3 regions of the Streptomyces sp. NPDC012769 genome follow, and region 2 is predicted to be linked to each of the others. Evidence: riboswitches for the same ligand, from Rfam matches in the RefSeq annotation. Region 2 holds a riboswitch; each other region holds the start of a gene.
What was found. A riboswitch is a leader RNA that binds a small molecule or an ion and turns the genes downstream of it on or off. The one in region 2 is predicted to bind thiamine pyrophosphate.
Positions count from the first base shown of each region.

Region 1 (4,646 bases), on a different contig from region 2:
GGCACGGGCCTGCGGCGGTACGGCGTCCAGCTGCTCCTCGCTGAGGGCGGCGCGCGCCTCGCGGGTCAGGGCGAGCAGCGCGACCGCGTCGTACGGGCGGAGCTCGGGATCGCGGGCGGTGGCGCCCGCCACCAGCTCGTCCAGCTCCACGGGGAGGCCGGGGACGGCGGCGGAGGGCGCGGGCACGTCGGTGTTCAGGTGCCGGTAGAGCACCTGGGCGGGGGTGTCCCCGGAGTGCGGCTTGGCACCGGTCAGCATCTCGTAGAGGACGACCCCGCAGGCGTACACGTCGGCGCGGGTGTCGGCGGTGCCGTGCTCGATCTGCTCCGGGGCGAGGTAGGACACGGTGCCGAGGACGGAGCCGGTGGTGTCGGTGGCCGAGCCCACGGCCCGCACCAGGCCGAAGTCGGCGACCTTCACCCGGCCGTCGTCCCCTATCAGGACGTTCTCCGGCTTCATGTCCCGGTGCACGAACCCGGCCCGGTGCGCGGCCCCCAGCGCCGCCAGCACCGGCTCCAGGACGTCCAGCGCGGCCCGCGGCTGGAGCGCGCCGCGCTCGCGCAGCACGTCGCGGAGGGTGCAGCCGGCGACGTACTCCATCGCCAGATACACGTACGCGCCGTCCGCGCCCTGGTCGAAGACCCCGACCACATTGGGATGCGCCAGGCGCGCGACGGACTTGGCCTCGCGCATGAACCGCTCCACGAACGCGGCGTCCGTGGCCAGGTCCGGGTGCATCACCTTGAGCGCGAGCACCCGGTCGAGACGGGTGTCCACGGCCCGGTAGACCGTGGCCATCCCGCCGACGGCGATACGCGCGTCGACGCGGTAGCGGCCGTCGAGCAGCCGCCCGACGAGAGGGTCCTGAAGGGTCGTGTCCACGGCCCCGAGTCTACGAGTGCCGCGGAGCCCCCCGGCCGGCCCCGCCCCGACTGCAGCGCACCTGTGACGCGCGTCGCGGTCGGGGAGGGGCGGGGGAGGACCGGGCCCTGTCCGGACAGAAGGCCGGGCGTTCAGAAGGCCGGGCGTTCCGGGTCGAGGTGGGCGCGGCCGTCGTGCGGGGAGGACGCCTCCGCGAAGTGGCGGCGGGGGATGCGGCCCGCCCGGTGCGCCAGGCGGCCCGCCTCGACCGCGTGGCGCATCGCCTCCGCCATCAGGACGGGCTCCTGGGCGCGGGTCACCGCGGAGGCGAGCATCACCGCCGCGCAGCCCAGCTCCATCGCCTGCGCCGCGTCCGACGCCGTCCCCGCCCCCGCGTCCAGGATCACCGGCACCCCCGCCCGCTCCACGATCAACTGGAAGTTGTGCGGGTTGCGGATGCCGAGGCCGGAGCCGATCGGCGAACCCAACGGCATGATCGCCGCGCAGCCGACGTCCTCCAGCTTCCGCGCGAGCACCGGGTCGTCGTTCGTGTACGGCAGCACGACGAAGCCGTCGTCGACGAGCGTCTCGGCGGCGGAGAGGAGCTCCTCGCCGTCCGGCAGCAGGGTCCGCTCGTCGGCGATGACCTCCAGCTTGATCCAGTTGGTGCCGAGTGCCTCCCGGGCCAGCCGGGCCGTGAGGACCGCCTCGCCCGCCGTGAAGCAGCCCGCCGTGTTCGGCAGGACGCGGATGCCCAGCCGGTCCAGGACCGAGAGGACCGAGCCGCGTACGTTCGGGTCGAGGCGGCGCATGGCCACGGTCGTCAGCTCCGTGCCGCTGGCGACGAGGGAGCGTTCGAGCACGTCGAGGCTGGGCGCCCCGCCGGTGCCCATGATCAGGCGGGACGAGAAATCCGTACCGCCGAGCGGGAAAACGTCGTCGGACATCGCGCTCAGCCTCCCTGCACCGCGGTCAGGACCTCGATCCGGTCGCCCTCGCCGAGCACGGTGGCGGCCCACCGGCCACGCGGCACGACCGTCTCGTTGACGGCGGCGGCCACCCCGGCGGAGGCCGTGGTGAGGGTGGCGACGAGGGCGTCGAGGGAGAGCGGGCCCGCCAGGACGCGGGCCTCTCCGTTCACGGACACGGTCACGGTCACGGAAGGGTCCGCGGAGGTGTTCTGGGGGGTGTTCATGCGTGCTCCAGGTGCGCGGGGAGGAAGCGGCGGGCGGTGAAGGGGCGCGCCTCGTCCGGCAGCGTGCCGGTGGTGAGCGCCTCCGCCATCACGTCGCCGGTGACGGGGGTGAGCAGCACCCCGTTGCGGTAGTGGCCGGTGGCCAGGTGCAGGCCGGGCAGGGCGCTCGGGCCGAGCAGCGGCGCGTTGTCGGGGGAGCCGGGCCGCAGCCCGGCGCGGGTCTCGGTGAGCGGCAGTTCGGTGATGCCGGGCACCAGCTCGTGCGCGTCGCGCAGCAGCTCGTAGACCCCGCCCGCGGTCACGGTGGTGTCCCAGCCGAGCTCCTCGCTGGTGGCGCCGACGACGAGCTCGCCGTTCTCGCGCGGGACGAGGTAGACCTGGCTGCCGCGGACCACCGCCCGGACCGTCCGGGACAGGAACGGCGCGTACGCGGGCGGCACCCGCAGCCGCAGCACCTGCCCCTTCACGGGCCGAACGGGCGGCAGCACGTCCGCCGGTACGCCGTCGAGCCGGCCGCTGAGGCTGCCCGCGGCCAGCACCACCTGCTCCGCCGCCGGCTCTGCCCCGTCGGCCAGGACCGCGCCGCGCGCCCGGTCGCCCACCACCGTGAGCCGCTCCGCGCGAGTCCGGTGGAAGACCACCCCGGCCCGCTCGCAGGCGGCCACGAGGGCGTCGGCGAGCCGGCGCGGATCGACCTGGTGGTCGCCGTCCACCCGCAGCCCGCCCCGCACGCCGGGCGCCAGCATGGGCTCCAGACGGCGGCACTCGCGCCCGCTGAGCCATTCCGAGGCGAGTCCGCAGCGGGTCTGCAGGGCGTGGAGTTCGCGCAGGTGGGCCCGGTCGTCGGCGTCGAGCGCGACGGCGAGGGTGCCGCAGGCGCGGTAGCCGACGTCGTGGCCGGTGGTCTCGGCGAGTTCGGCGACGAAGTCGGGGTAGCGGCGGGCGGAGGCCAGGTTGAGGCCGAGGAGGGTCTCCTCGCCGTAGTGCAGTTCGGTGACGGCGGCGAGCATGCCCGCCGCCACCCGGGCGGCCCCGCCGCCCGGTTCGGGGTCGGCCACGGCGGTGCGCAGTCCGCGTTGCGCGGCCCGCCAGGCCGTGACCAGGCCGATGATCCCGCCCCCGATGACGAGGACGTCGGAAGTACTGCTCGTACGCGACATGGGCGTCCAGCCCCTCCCTTCGCCGGCATGACCCGGATCAGGTTCGTACGGTCGGAGGCCGGCCAGCCTCCCTCTCAGCCCGGTGCGTCCGGGCTCCCGCGAGTGCTTTACGGCGGCCAGACTAGCCGCCGAGGGCGGAGCGCCACAGGACCCCTCCCTTCCTGACGGTTCGTCAGATGCGTAAGGTGGCCGTGTGAGCGAGCAGAAGAGCGAGCAGTCCAGCGGGAAGAACAGCGCCGACCCCATGGAGCCGACGGCCACCCGGCCGCCCGCCACCCCCGGCGCCCCGCCGCACCCGACAGCCGCCGCCCCGACCGGAACCCCGGCCGCCGTGCGTCCCGGCCCGGAGGCGACCACTGCCCCGGCTGGGACCCCGGCCGCCGTACAGCCCGGCCCCGCGTCAGCCGCCGCCCCGGCCGCGCCGCGCAGCGGTCGGCACGTCGTGATCGTCGGCGCCGGAATGGCGGGCGTGCAGACCGCCGTCGCCCTGCGCGAGCAGGGCTTCACGGGCCCCGTCACCCTCATCGGCGCAGAGCCCCACCAGCCCTACGACCGGCCGCCGCTCTCCAAGGCGGTCCTGCTCGGCAAGGCCGAGGACTCCGCCTTCGACATCGACTTCGAGGACCTCGGTGTCGAGCTGCGCCTCGGCGTCGAGGTCACCGGCCTGCGCGCCGCCGACCACGAGGTCGACACGGAGGCCGGCCCCGTCCCGTACGACACCCTCGTCGTCGCCACCGGCGCCCATCCGCTCACCCTGCCCGGCAGCGAGGGCGTCCCCGGCGTCCACCTGCTGCGCACCCTGGACGACGCGGCCCGACTCAAGCCGGTCCTGGAACGCCGCCACGACATCGTCGTCGTCGGCGCCGGCTGGATCGGCGCCGAGTTCGCCACCGCCGCCCGCGAGGCCGGCTGCGCCGTCACCGTCGTCGAGGCGGCGGACCGTCCCCTCCCCGGCGCCCTGCCGGCCGAGGTGACCGCTCCCATGGCGGCCTGGTACGCCGAGAGCGGCACCGAACTCCGCCTGCACGCGCGCGTGCGGCAGGTCGAGGAGGGACGGGTCGTCCTCGACGAGGACGCGACCGGTTCCGAGGCCTCGGCGGCCCCGGCCGCCTCCACCGCCCCCCGGGAGCTGCCCGCCGACGCCGTCGTCGTCGGCATCGGCGCCCGGCCCGCCACCGGCTGGCTCGCCGGATCCGGCGTCGCGCTCGACCCGAGTGGCGCGGTCACCGCCGACGATCGCCTGCGCGCCTCGCTGCCCGACGTGTACGCGGTCGGGGACTGCGCCTCCTTCCCGTCGGCCCGCTACGGCGAACGGCTCCTCGTCCACCACTGGGACAACGCCCTCCAGGGCCCCCGTACCGTCGCCGCCGACATCCTCGGCGAGGCCCCCGCGCCCTACGACCCGGTGCCCTACTTCTGGTCCGAGCAGT
Region 1 covers NZ_JBIBCP010000002.1:1,002,365-1,007,010, forward strand. The annotation lists gene pknB (Stk1 family PASTA domain-containing Ser/Thr kinase) at 1-882, opposite strand, end outside; gene ACFY7C_RS13620 (thiazole synthase) at 1,014-1,808, opposite strand; gene thiS (sulfur carrier protein ThiS) at 1,814-2,056, opposite strand; gene thiO (glycine oxidase ThiO) at 2,053-3,216, opposite strand; TPP riboswitch at 3,214-3,326, opposite strand; gene ACFY7C_RS13635 (NAD(P)/FAD-dependent oxidoreductase) at 3,410-4,646, shown strand, end outside.
Region 1: linked by a shared signal. The riboswitch ahead of thiO (glycine oxidase ThiO) and the one ahead of thiC (phosphomethylpyrimidine synthase ThiC) in region 2 are both predicted to bind thiamine pyrophosphate.

Region 2 (4,646 bases):
GGGCATTCGGCAGGGAACTGCTGGTCGACGGGATCAACCGGCCCAGCGGGGACGGCGATGTGCACATCGCTCCGACCGATCCCGAAGGGCTGTCGGACGTGATGATCCGGCTCCAGGTCGGCAGCGACCGCGCCCTGTTCCGGGCGAGCGCGCCACCGTTGGTCGCCTTCCTCGACCGTACGGACAAGCTCGTTCCGCTCGGTCAGGAACGGACACTCGGCGACTTCGAGGACAACCTGGAGGCCGCACTCGGTCGCATCCTGGCGGAGGAGAACGCCGGCTGAGGCGACGCGGCCCGCACGGAGCGCCGACGGCCTCGAACCCGACGGCCTCCCACCCGACGGCGTCACAGGCGCCGGGTCACTTGGCCCGGCGCCGCCGTCCGCCCCGGCCCGACCGCTGGCCCCCGGCCCCCGGCCGCTGCTCGGCGGCGCCCGGCCGGTCGGCCGAGACGACCAGCGCCGCCAGGCCGGTGGTCACGGGGACGGAGGCGACCAGACCGATCGAGCCGATCAGGGTGCGCACGATCTCCTCCGCGACCAGTTCGCTGTTGGCCACCGTTCCCACGCTGCTCTGCGCGATCGAGAACAGCAGCAGCAGCGGCAGCGCCGCACCCGCGTACGCCAGGACCAGGGTGTTCACCACCGAGGCGATGTGGTCGCGGCCGATCCGGATCCCGGCCCGGTACAGCGCCCGCGGGCCCATCTTCGGATCGGCCTGGTGCAGTTCCCAGACCGCCGAGGTCTGGGTCACCGTCACGTCGTCCAGCACGCCGAGCGAACCGATGATCACGCCGGCGAGCAGCAGACCGGACATGTCGATGTCCGGGTAGAGCCCGTGGATGAGACCGGTGTTGTCGTCCGTGTTGCCGCTCAACGAAGCCCAGCCGATGAACAGCGAGCCGAGCAGGCCGATGAGCAGCAGCGAGACCAGCGTCCCGAGCACCGCGACCGAGGTGCGGGCGGAGAGCCCGTGACACATGTAGAGCGCGATCAGCATGATCGCGCTGGACCCGACGACGGCCACCACCAAGGGGTTCGAGCCCTGGAGGATCGCCGGCAGGATGAAGAGGGTCAGCACCAGGAAGCTCACTGCCAGCGCGATCAGCGCCATCACCCCGCGCAGCCGGCCGACGACCACGACGGCGAGCGCGAAGATGCCGGCCAGCAGGCCGATCGGCAGTTTCCGGTTCACGTCCGTGACGGAGTACTGCAGGTCGCGCGGCGCGTCCGGGGCGTACGCCACCACCACGCCCTGCCCCTCGTGGAGTTGCCGTGGAGCGTCCGGCTGGACGATCTCGGTGAACTTCCGGCCCTTGTCCGGCCCGGTGGTGACCTCGACGGTCGCCTTCTCGCACTGGCCCTGCTGGGCGTTGACCGCCTCGCGGCCCTGGGAGGTGGAGGTGTCCCCGGTCGGTGGGACCTGCGCGGCGTTCACGTCCTTGCAGTCGACCTGTTCGACGGCGACGACCTTGCCCTGTTCGGTCTGCCGGTCGAAGCCCACCCCGGTGCGCTCGTGCGCCGGGGTGCCGCCCGGCCACAACACCAGGAGCCCGACGACCACGGCGGTGGCGAAGGGGATCAGGACCGCGGCGATGACCTTGCGCAGATGCCGGGACACCGGCGCGGCGGGGCCGTGACTGTGCGCATGGGAATGCCCGTGGCCGGACCCATGAACAGGTCCATGGCCAGGTCCATGACCGGGCTCGTGCCCGTGCTCGTGGCCGTGCGGTTCGGGGGTCTGCTGCGAGGAGGTCACCGACCGATCATCGCAAGAACGTCAGGGCCCCCACTGTTCAGCACGCCAGTGATGACGCTAGCGTGGTGACACCTTTGCACACGCGGGAGCTCGGAGCACCGGGCTGAGAGGGCGCTGACGACCAGCTGCGCCGACCGCCGAACCTGTTACCGGGTAATGCCGGCGTAGGGAGATAGGTCTCATGACCATTCAGGACGCACGCACGCCTGCCTCCAGCCAGGACGAACAGAGCGGCAGCGGCCGACAGGAGCGCACGCCGGGCTGGCACAAGGGATACGTCGAGGGTTCCCGCCCCGACCTCCGGGTGCCGGTCCGTCAGGTGCACCTCACCAACGGCAAGGACGTGACGCTGTACGACACGTCCGGTCCGTACACCGACCCGACCATCGACACCGACGTACGGCGCGGACTGCCGCCGCTGCGCGAGAACTGGATCATCGCGCGCGGTGACACCGAGGAGTACCCGGGCCGCCCGGTCCGGCCCGAGGACGACGGCATCAAGCACACCTCGCCGCGCGGCGGCGGGCTGAAGAACCTCGACGCGGTCTTCCCGGGCCGTCCCCGGCTGCCCCGCCGGGGCCGCGACGGCCAGGCCGTCACGCAGCTCGCGTACGCCCGCCGCGGGGAGATCACCCCGGAGATGGAGTACGTCGCGATCCGCGAGAACGTCTCCCCCGAGGTCGTACGGGAGGAGATCGCGGCGGGCCGCGCGGTGCTGCCGGCGAACGTCAACCACCCGGAGATCGAGCCGATGATCATCGGCAAGCGGTTCCTGGTGAAGGTCAACGCCAACATCGGCAACTCCGCGGTCACCTCCTCCATCGAGGAGGAGGTGGAGAAGATGACCTGGGCCACCAAGTGGGGCGCCGACACGGTCATGGACCTCTCCACCGGCCGCAACATCCACACCACGCGCGAGTGGGTGCTGCGCAACTCCCCCGTGCCGATCGGCACCGTGCCGCTCTACCAGGCCTTGGAGAAGGTCGACGGCAAGGCCGAGGAGCTGACCTGGGAGATCTACAAGGACACGGTCATCGAGCAGGCCGAGCAGGGCGTGGACTACATGACCGTCCACGCCGGCGTGCTGCTGCCGTACGTGCCGCTGACCGCCCGCCGCAAGACCGGCATCGTCTCGCGCGGCGGCTCGATCATGGCCGCCTGGTGCCTCGCGCACCACAAGGAGAACTTCCTCTACACGAACTTCGAGGAGCTCTGCGAGATCCTGGCGGCGTACGACGTCACGTACTCGCTCGGCGACGGCCTGCGGCCCGGCTCGATCGCGGACGCCAACGACGAGGCGCAGTTCGCGGAGCTGCGCACGCTCGGCGAGCTGAACACGATCGCCAAGCGCCACAACGTGCAGACGATGATCGAGGGCCCGGGCCACGTCCCGATGCACAAGATCAAGGAGAACATCGACCTCCAGCAGGAGATCTGCGAGGAGGCGCCGTTCTACACGCTCGGCCCGCTCACCACGGACGTCGCTCCCGCGTACGACCACATCACCTCGGGCATCGGCGCGGCGATGATCGCCTGGTGGGGCACGGCGATGCTCTGCTACGTGACGCCCAAGGAGCACCTGGGCCTGCCGAACAAGGACGACGTGAAGACGGGCGTCATCACCTACAAGATCGCGGCCCACGCGGCGGACCTGGCCAAGGGCCACCCGGGGGCGCAGGAGTGGGACGACGCCCTCTCGGACGCGCGGTTCGAGTTCCGCTGGGAGGACCAGTTCAACCTGGCCCTCGACCCGGACACGGCCCGTGAGTTCCACGACGAGACGCTGCCGGCGGAGCCCGCGAAGACGGCGCACTTCTGCTCGATGTGCGGCCCGAAGTTCTGCTCGATGAAGATCTCCCAGGACATCCGCCGCGAGCACGGCGGCGACCTGAAGGCGGACGAGATCGAGCAGGGCATGGCCGAGAAGTCGGCCGAGTTCGCGGCGGCCGGCAACCGGGTCTACCTGCCGATGGCGGAGTAGCCCGAGACCGCCGCTCCGTACGGCGCCGGCCCGCGACCCCGGGGGAGTCGCGGGCCGGTCCGCCGTCTCCGGCCGAAAGACCGTGGGGGAGGGCGGTGCCCGGTGGTCACTGCGAACGGGTCTCGGGTGGGCCGAAGTCCGGGCCGGTGAAGTCCGGGCTCGTGTAGGTGGGGCGGGGGGCCGGGGCGCCCTCGTTGGGGCTGGTGAAGTCGGGACCGCTGTAGCCGACCTTGGGGATGCGGCCGGACGGGGGCGGGGACTGCTTCGGAATCGGCGGGGCGGCGGACGCCGAGGCCAGCGCGTCGCGGAGGAAGGGGAGGATGCCGCGGTCCAGGAGCGCCCGGCACCAGGCCTCCTTCGCGCGCGACAGCTCGTCGTCGGGGGTCGGGGCGGGGACCTGGGTGGCGCTGTTGCGCAGCGCGGTCATGAGCAGGCCGACGGCGGCGAAGAGGAGACCGGCCGCGCCGACGGCGCCGAAGAAGAGGCCCGCGGTGAGCAGGGTGTCGGCGAACGCGGGCGGCGGGTCCAGCATCTTCAGGACCGCCCCGACCAGCAGGAAGATGACCGCCGCCGCGCCCGCGAGGATCGGGGCGAGAACGGTGACGACGGCGACCGCGCCCGCGCCGGCCGAGTCGCCCAGCATCGCGCCCGTACCGGGAGCCGTCGAGCGGACCTGCTCGCGGACCTTCACGAAGTGGTCGTACTCGACCGCGGCGGGAGCCGTGATCAGCGCCGTCGCGTTCAGCGCCATGGAGCGCAGCTGGGCGGTGGTGAGCCGCTGCCCGACGCCGGCCAGATCCGGATGGTCGGGCGCGTTGCGCAGTGCGTCGTCGAGGACCCGCTCGAACTCGGCGCGGTCCTCGGTCAGCAGGTGCGGAGCCACGTTCATGTGCATCCCCCGATGCTC
Region 2 covers NZ_JBIBCP010000005.1:184,520-189,165, reverse strand. The annotation lists gene ACFY7C_RS26035 (SsgA family sporulation/cell division regulator) at 1-284, shown strand, start outside; gene ACFY7C_RS26030 (YibE/F family protein) at 361-1,758, opposite strand; TPP riboswitch at 1,831-1,946, shown strand; gene thiC (phosphomethylpyrimidine synthase ThiC) at 1,940-3,739, shown strand; gene ACFY7C_RS26020 (hypothetical protein) at 3,846-4,634, opposite strand.

Region 3 (4,646 bases), on a different contig from region 2:
AGGAGGCGGCGCTCGCCCTGGGGGGAGCCGTCGGGGACGGGGATCTTGCCCCAGGGGGTGTCGGCGGCGGTGCCGGTGACGGTCGCGGGGACCACGTTGTCGAAGCCGAGGAAGCGGGCGACGAACTCGGAGGCGGGCCGCCGCCACACCTCCAGGGGGGTGCCGGACTGGGCGATCCGTCCGTCGTTCATCACGACGACCCGGTCGGCGAGGGCGAAGGCCTCGCCCTGGTCGTGGGTGACGGCAAGGACCGTCGTACCCAGCCGGCCGAAGAGCCGGCGGAGTTCGACGACGAGGCGTTCCCGCAGGCCGCGGTCGAGCTGACCGAGCGGCTCGTCCAGCATGAGCAGCCGGGGGCTCGGGGCCAGGGCCCGCGCGAGGGCGACCCGCTGCTGTTCGCCGCCGGAGAGCGCCGAGACGGCCCGCCGGCCGGCGCCGGGGAGTCCGACGAGGTCGAGGAGCTCCTCGACCCGCGCGTCCCGTTCCGCCCCGGGCACGCGGCGCATCCGCAGCCCGAAGGTGACGTTTCCGGCGACGTCCCGCTGCGGGAACAGCTGGTGGTCCTGGAACATGAGGCCGACTCCGCGCCGGTGCACGGGCACACCGGCCTGGTCGGCGCCGTCGAGGAGCACCCGCCCGGCGTCCAGCGGCTGGAGTCCGGCGACGGCCCGCAGCAGCGTGGACTTGCCGCTGCCACTGGGCCCGAGCACGCACACGATCTCGTGGTCGGCGACCTCCAGGTCCACCGTGTCGAGCACGGCGCGGGCCCCGAACCGTACGGTCGCCTGTCCGAGCGTCAGCATCAGAACTCCCCCGAGGTCCGGTCGGTACGGAGCCGTTCGAGGAGCAGCAGGGACACCGCGCACACCACCATGAGGATCGTCGAGAGGGCCATGGCCTGGCCGTAGTTGAGCTCGCCGGGCCGGCCCAGCAGCCGGGCCACGGCGACCGGCAGGGTCGGGTTGTCGGGGCGGGCGATGAAGACCGTCGCGCCGAACTCTCCGAGCGACACGGCGAAGGCGAAACCGGCGGCGATCAGCAGCGCCCGCCGGACGAGCGGCAGGTCCACTTCCCGCCAGGCCCGCCAGGGCGAGGCACCGAGGACGGCCGCGGCCTCCCGCAGCCGCTCGTCGACCGCCCGGAGCACGGGCAGCATGGTCCGTACGACGAAGGGGACGCCGACCAGCGCCTGGGCGAGGGGGACGAGGATCCAGCTGGCCCTCAGGTCGAGCGGCGGCTCGTCGAGGGTGATGAGGAAGCCGAAGCCGACCGTGACGGCGGAGACGCCGAGCGGCAGCATGAGCAGCGCGTCGAAGCCGCGGACGAGCCGCCCGGCGCGCCGGGTGAGGGCCGCGGCGGCGAGCCCGCCGACGAGGACGGCGATGCCCGTCGCGGCGAGCGCGTACTGCAGCGAGTTGACGATCGTGTCGGTCAGCGGCACGAGGAAGGTGCCGGTCTCGTCGACGCGCTGGAGCGACCGGTAGTGGGCGAGGCCGTAGCCGGTGGGGGTGGCGAGGGACCGTTCGACGAGGACGCCGAGCGGGGCCAGGATCAGCAGGGCGATGGACAGCAGGACGGCGCCGAGCAGCGCCCACTGCGCGGTGCCGCGCGGCCGGTGGGCGGTCCGCTCCGGCGGGACGAGCCTCAGTGCCGTCTCGCGGCGCCGCACGGTCCTGGCGTGGACGGCGAGGACGGTGCCGACGGCGACGAACTGGACCATGGTCAGGACGGCGGCGGTGGAGAGCTGGAGCCGGTCGGCGGTCTGCCGGTAGATCTCGGTCTCCAGGGTGGAGTACGCGGGTCCGCCGAGGATCTGCACGATGCCGAAGGAGCTCGCCGTGAACAGGAAGACCATGAGCGCGGCGGCGGCGACGGCGGGCCCGAGCGCGGGCAGGGTCACGGTCCGCCAGGCCCGCAGGCGGGAGGCGCCGAGGACCCGGGCGGCTTCCTCCTGGCGGGGGTCGAGCTGCGACCAGAGGCCGCCGACGGTGCGGACGACGACGGCGTAGTTGAAGAAGACATGGGCGAGGAGGATCGCCCAGACGCCGGTGTCGAGCCGGACGCCCCACCACTCGTCGAGCAGCCCGCGCCGGCCGACGAGGGCGAGGAACGCGGTGCCGACCATGACGGTGGGCAGCACGAACGGCACGGTGACGACGGCCCGCAGGATCCGCTTGCCGGGGAAGTCGAAGCGGGCGAAGACGTACGCGCCGGGCAGGGCGACGAGCAGGGTGAGGGCGGTGGAGGCGAGGGCCTGCCACAGCGTGAACCACAGGACGTCGAGGATCTCCGGCCGGCTCAGGGTCTCGCCGAACCGGCCGAGCTCCCAGTGGCCGTCCGGCCTGAGCCCGCGCTCGACGATCGAGACGACGGGCCAGGCGAAGAAGACCGCGAAGAAGGCGACGGGCAGGAGCATCAGCCCCAGCCGCGCCGCGCTTCCCCGGCGGCCCGAGCGGACTACTTCAGGACGAGCGACGACCACTGCTGGATCCACTGGTCACGGTTCTCGGCGATCTTCTCGGGCGCCATGGTCTCCGGCTTGTCGATCACCACACCGTGCTTGGTGAACAGCTCCGGGAGCGTCGCGTCGTTCGTGACCGGGTTAACGAACATCTGCAGCGGCATGTCGTCCTGGAACTTCTTGGAGATCAGGAAGTCGATCAACGCCTTGCCGCCCTCGGGGTTCTTCGCCCCGTTCAGCAGGCCGGCGAACTCGGTCTGCCGGAAGCAGGTGCCCGTGGACACGCCGGTGGGGGCCACCTTCGGCTGCGGCTCGGAGTAGAGCACCTCGACCGGCGGGGAGGAGGCGTAGGAGACGACGAGCGGCCGGTCCCCCTTGGCCTTCTTGCCGCCCGCGGAGCCGGAGAACTCCTGGTTGTAGGCGAGCTCCCAGCTGTCGACGGTCTTCACGCCGTTGGCCTTGAGCTTCTTCCAGTAGTCCTGCCAGCCGGTGTCGCCGTACTTCGCGGCGGTGCCGAGGAGGAAGCCGAGGCCCGGGGAGGACCGCTCGGGGTTCTCGACGACGAGGAGGTCCTTGTACGCGGGCTTCGCGAGGTCGTCGAAGGTCTGCGGCGGCGCGAGCTTCTTGTCGGCGAAGTACTGCTTGTCGTAGTTGACGCAGATGTCGCCGGAGTCGATGGGGGTGACCCGGTGCTGCTCCTTGTCGAGCTGGAGCGCGGCGGGGATCCGGTCGAGGCCCTTCGCCTCGTACGAGGTGAAGATGCCGTTGTCGAGGGCGCGGGACAGCAGGGTGTTGTCGACGCCGAAGAAGACGTCGCCCTGGGGGGCGCCCTTGGTCAGGATCTCCTTGTTGACGGCCTCGCCGGCGTCGCCGCTCTTGAGGACCTTGACCGTGAAACCGGTCTGCCGGGTGAACTCCGCCAGCACTTCCTTGGAGGCGTTGAAGGAGTCGTGGCTGACGAGCGTGACGGTCTTGGGCGCGGGTCCGCCGCTCTTGCCCGCCGCGTCGCGCACGTCGTCGGTGCCGCAGGCGGCGAGGGTGGTGACGCCGAGCGCCGCGGCGAGCGCGGCGGCGGCTGCCTTCTTGGTGTTCACGTTGGACTTCCTCCTGGGGGTGGCCAGGAAGAGACGCGGCCCTGCCCGCGGCCGGGGGACACCGGACGCGGGCAGGGCGCAACAGCTCGAGTTACGACCGAACTTCCTACCCAGAATGACCTGGGCGAGGTTCAGAGGGTCTGCGGTCTGACGGTCACCGCACTCTCAGCGCTGTGGCGCTCCCCTGTCGGAATATGCAGATGTGTTCGAGCTCAGACTACAAGGTCAGCGTTCGGCGGCGGCCAGCTGTCCACAGGCACCGTCGATCTCCTGCCCGCGGGTGTCGCGGACGGTGACCGGCACGCCGTGGGCGGCGATGGCCTCGACGAACGCCTTCTCGTCCTCGGGGCGGGACGCGGTCCACTTCGAGCCGGGCGTCGGGTTCAGCGGGATGAGGTTCACGTGCACCCGCTTGCCCTTCAGCAGCCGGCCCAGCAGGTCACCACGCCAGGCCTGGTCGTTGATGTCCCGGATCAGGGCGTACTCGATGGAGATCCGGCGGCCGGACTTCTCCGCGTACTCCCAGGCGGCGTCGAGGACCTCGCGGACCTTCCAGCGGGTGTTGACCGGCACCAGGGTGTCGCGCAGCTCGTCGTCGGGCGCGTGCAGCGAGACCGCGAGACGGCACTTGAAGCCCTCGTCGGCGAACCGCAGCATCGCCGGGACCAGGCCCACCGTGGACACGGTGATGCCGCGCTGGGACAGGCCCAGGCCGTCGGGCTCGGGGTCGGTGAGCCGGCGGATGGCGCCGACGACCCGCTTGTAGTTGGCGAGCGGCTCGCCCATCCCCATGAAGACGATGTTCGACAGCCGCGCCGGCCCTCCGGGCACCTCGCCGTCCCGCAGGGCGCGCATGCCGTCGACGATCTGGTGGACGATCTCCGCCGTCGACAGATTGCGGTCGAGACCGGCCTGGCCGGTGGCGCAGAACGGGCAGTTCATGCCGCAGCCGGCCTGCGAGGAGATGCACATGGTCACCCGGTCCGGGTAGCGCATCAGCACCGACTCGACGAGCGTGCCGTCGTGCAGCCGCCACAGGGTCTTGCGGGTGGTGTCGTCGTCGCACGAGACGTGCCGCACGACCGACATCA
Region 3 covers NZ_JBIBCP010000004.1:755,571-760,216, reverse strand. The annotation lists gene ACFY7C_RS24675 (ABC transporter ATP-binding protein) at 1-803, opposite strand, end outside; gene ACFY7C_RS24670 (ABC transporter permease) at 803-2,416, opposite strand; gene ACFY7C_RS24665 (thiamine ABC transporter substrate binding subunit) at 2,458-3,555, opposite strand; TPP riboswitch at 3,641-3,751, opposite strand; gene rlmN (23S rRNA (adenine(2503)-C(2))-methyltransferase RlmN) at 3,781-4,646, opposite strand, start outside.
Region 3: linked by a shared signal. The riboswitch ahead of ACFY7C_RS24665 (thiamine ABC transporter substrate binding subunit) and the one ahead of thiC (phosphomethylpyrimidine synthase ThiC) in region 2 are both predicted to bind thiamine pyrophosphate.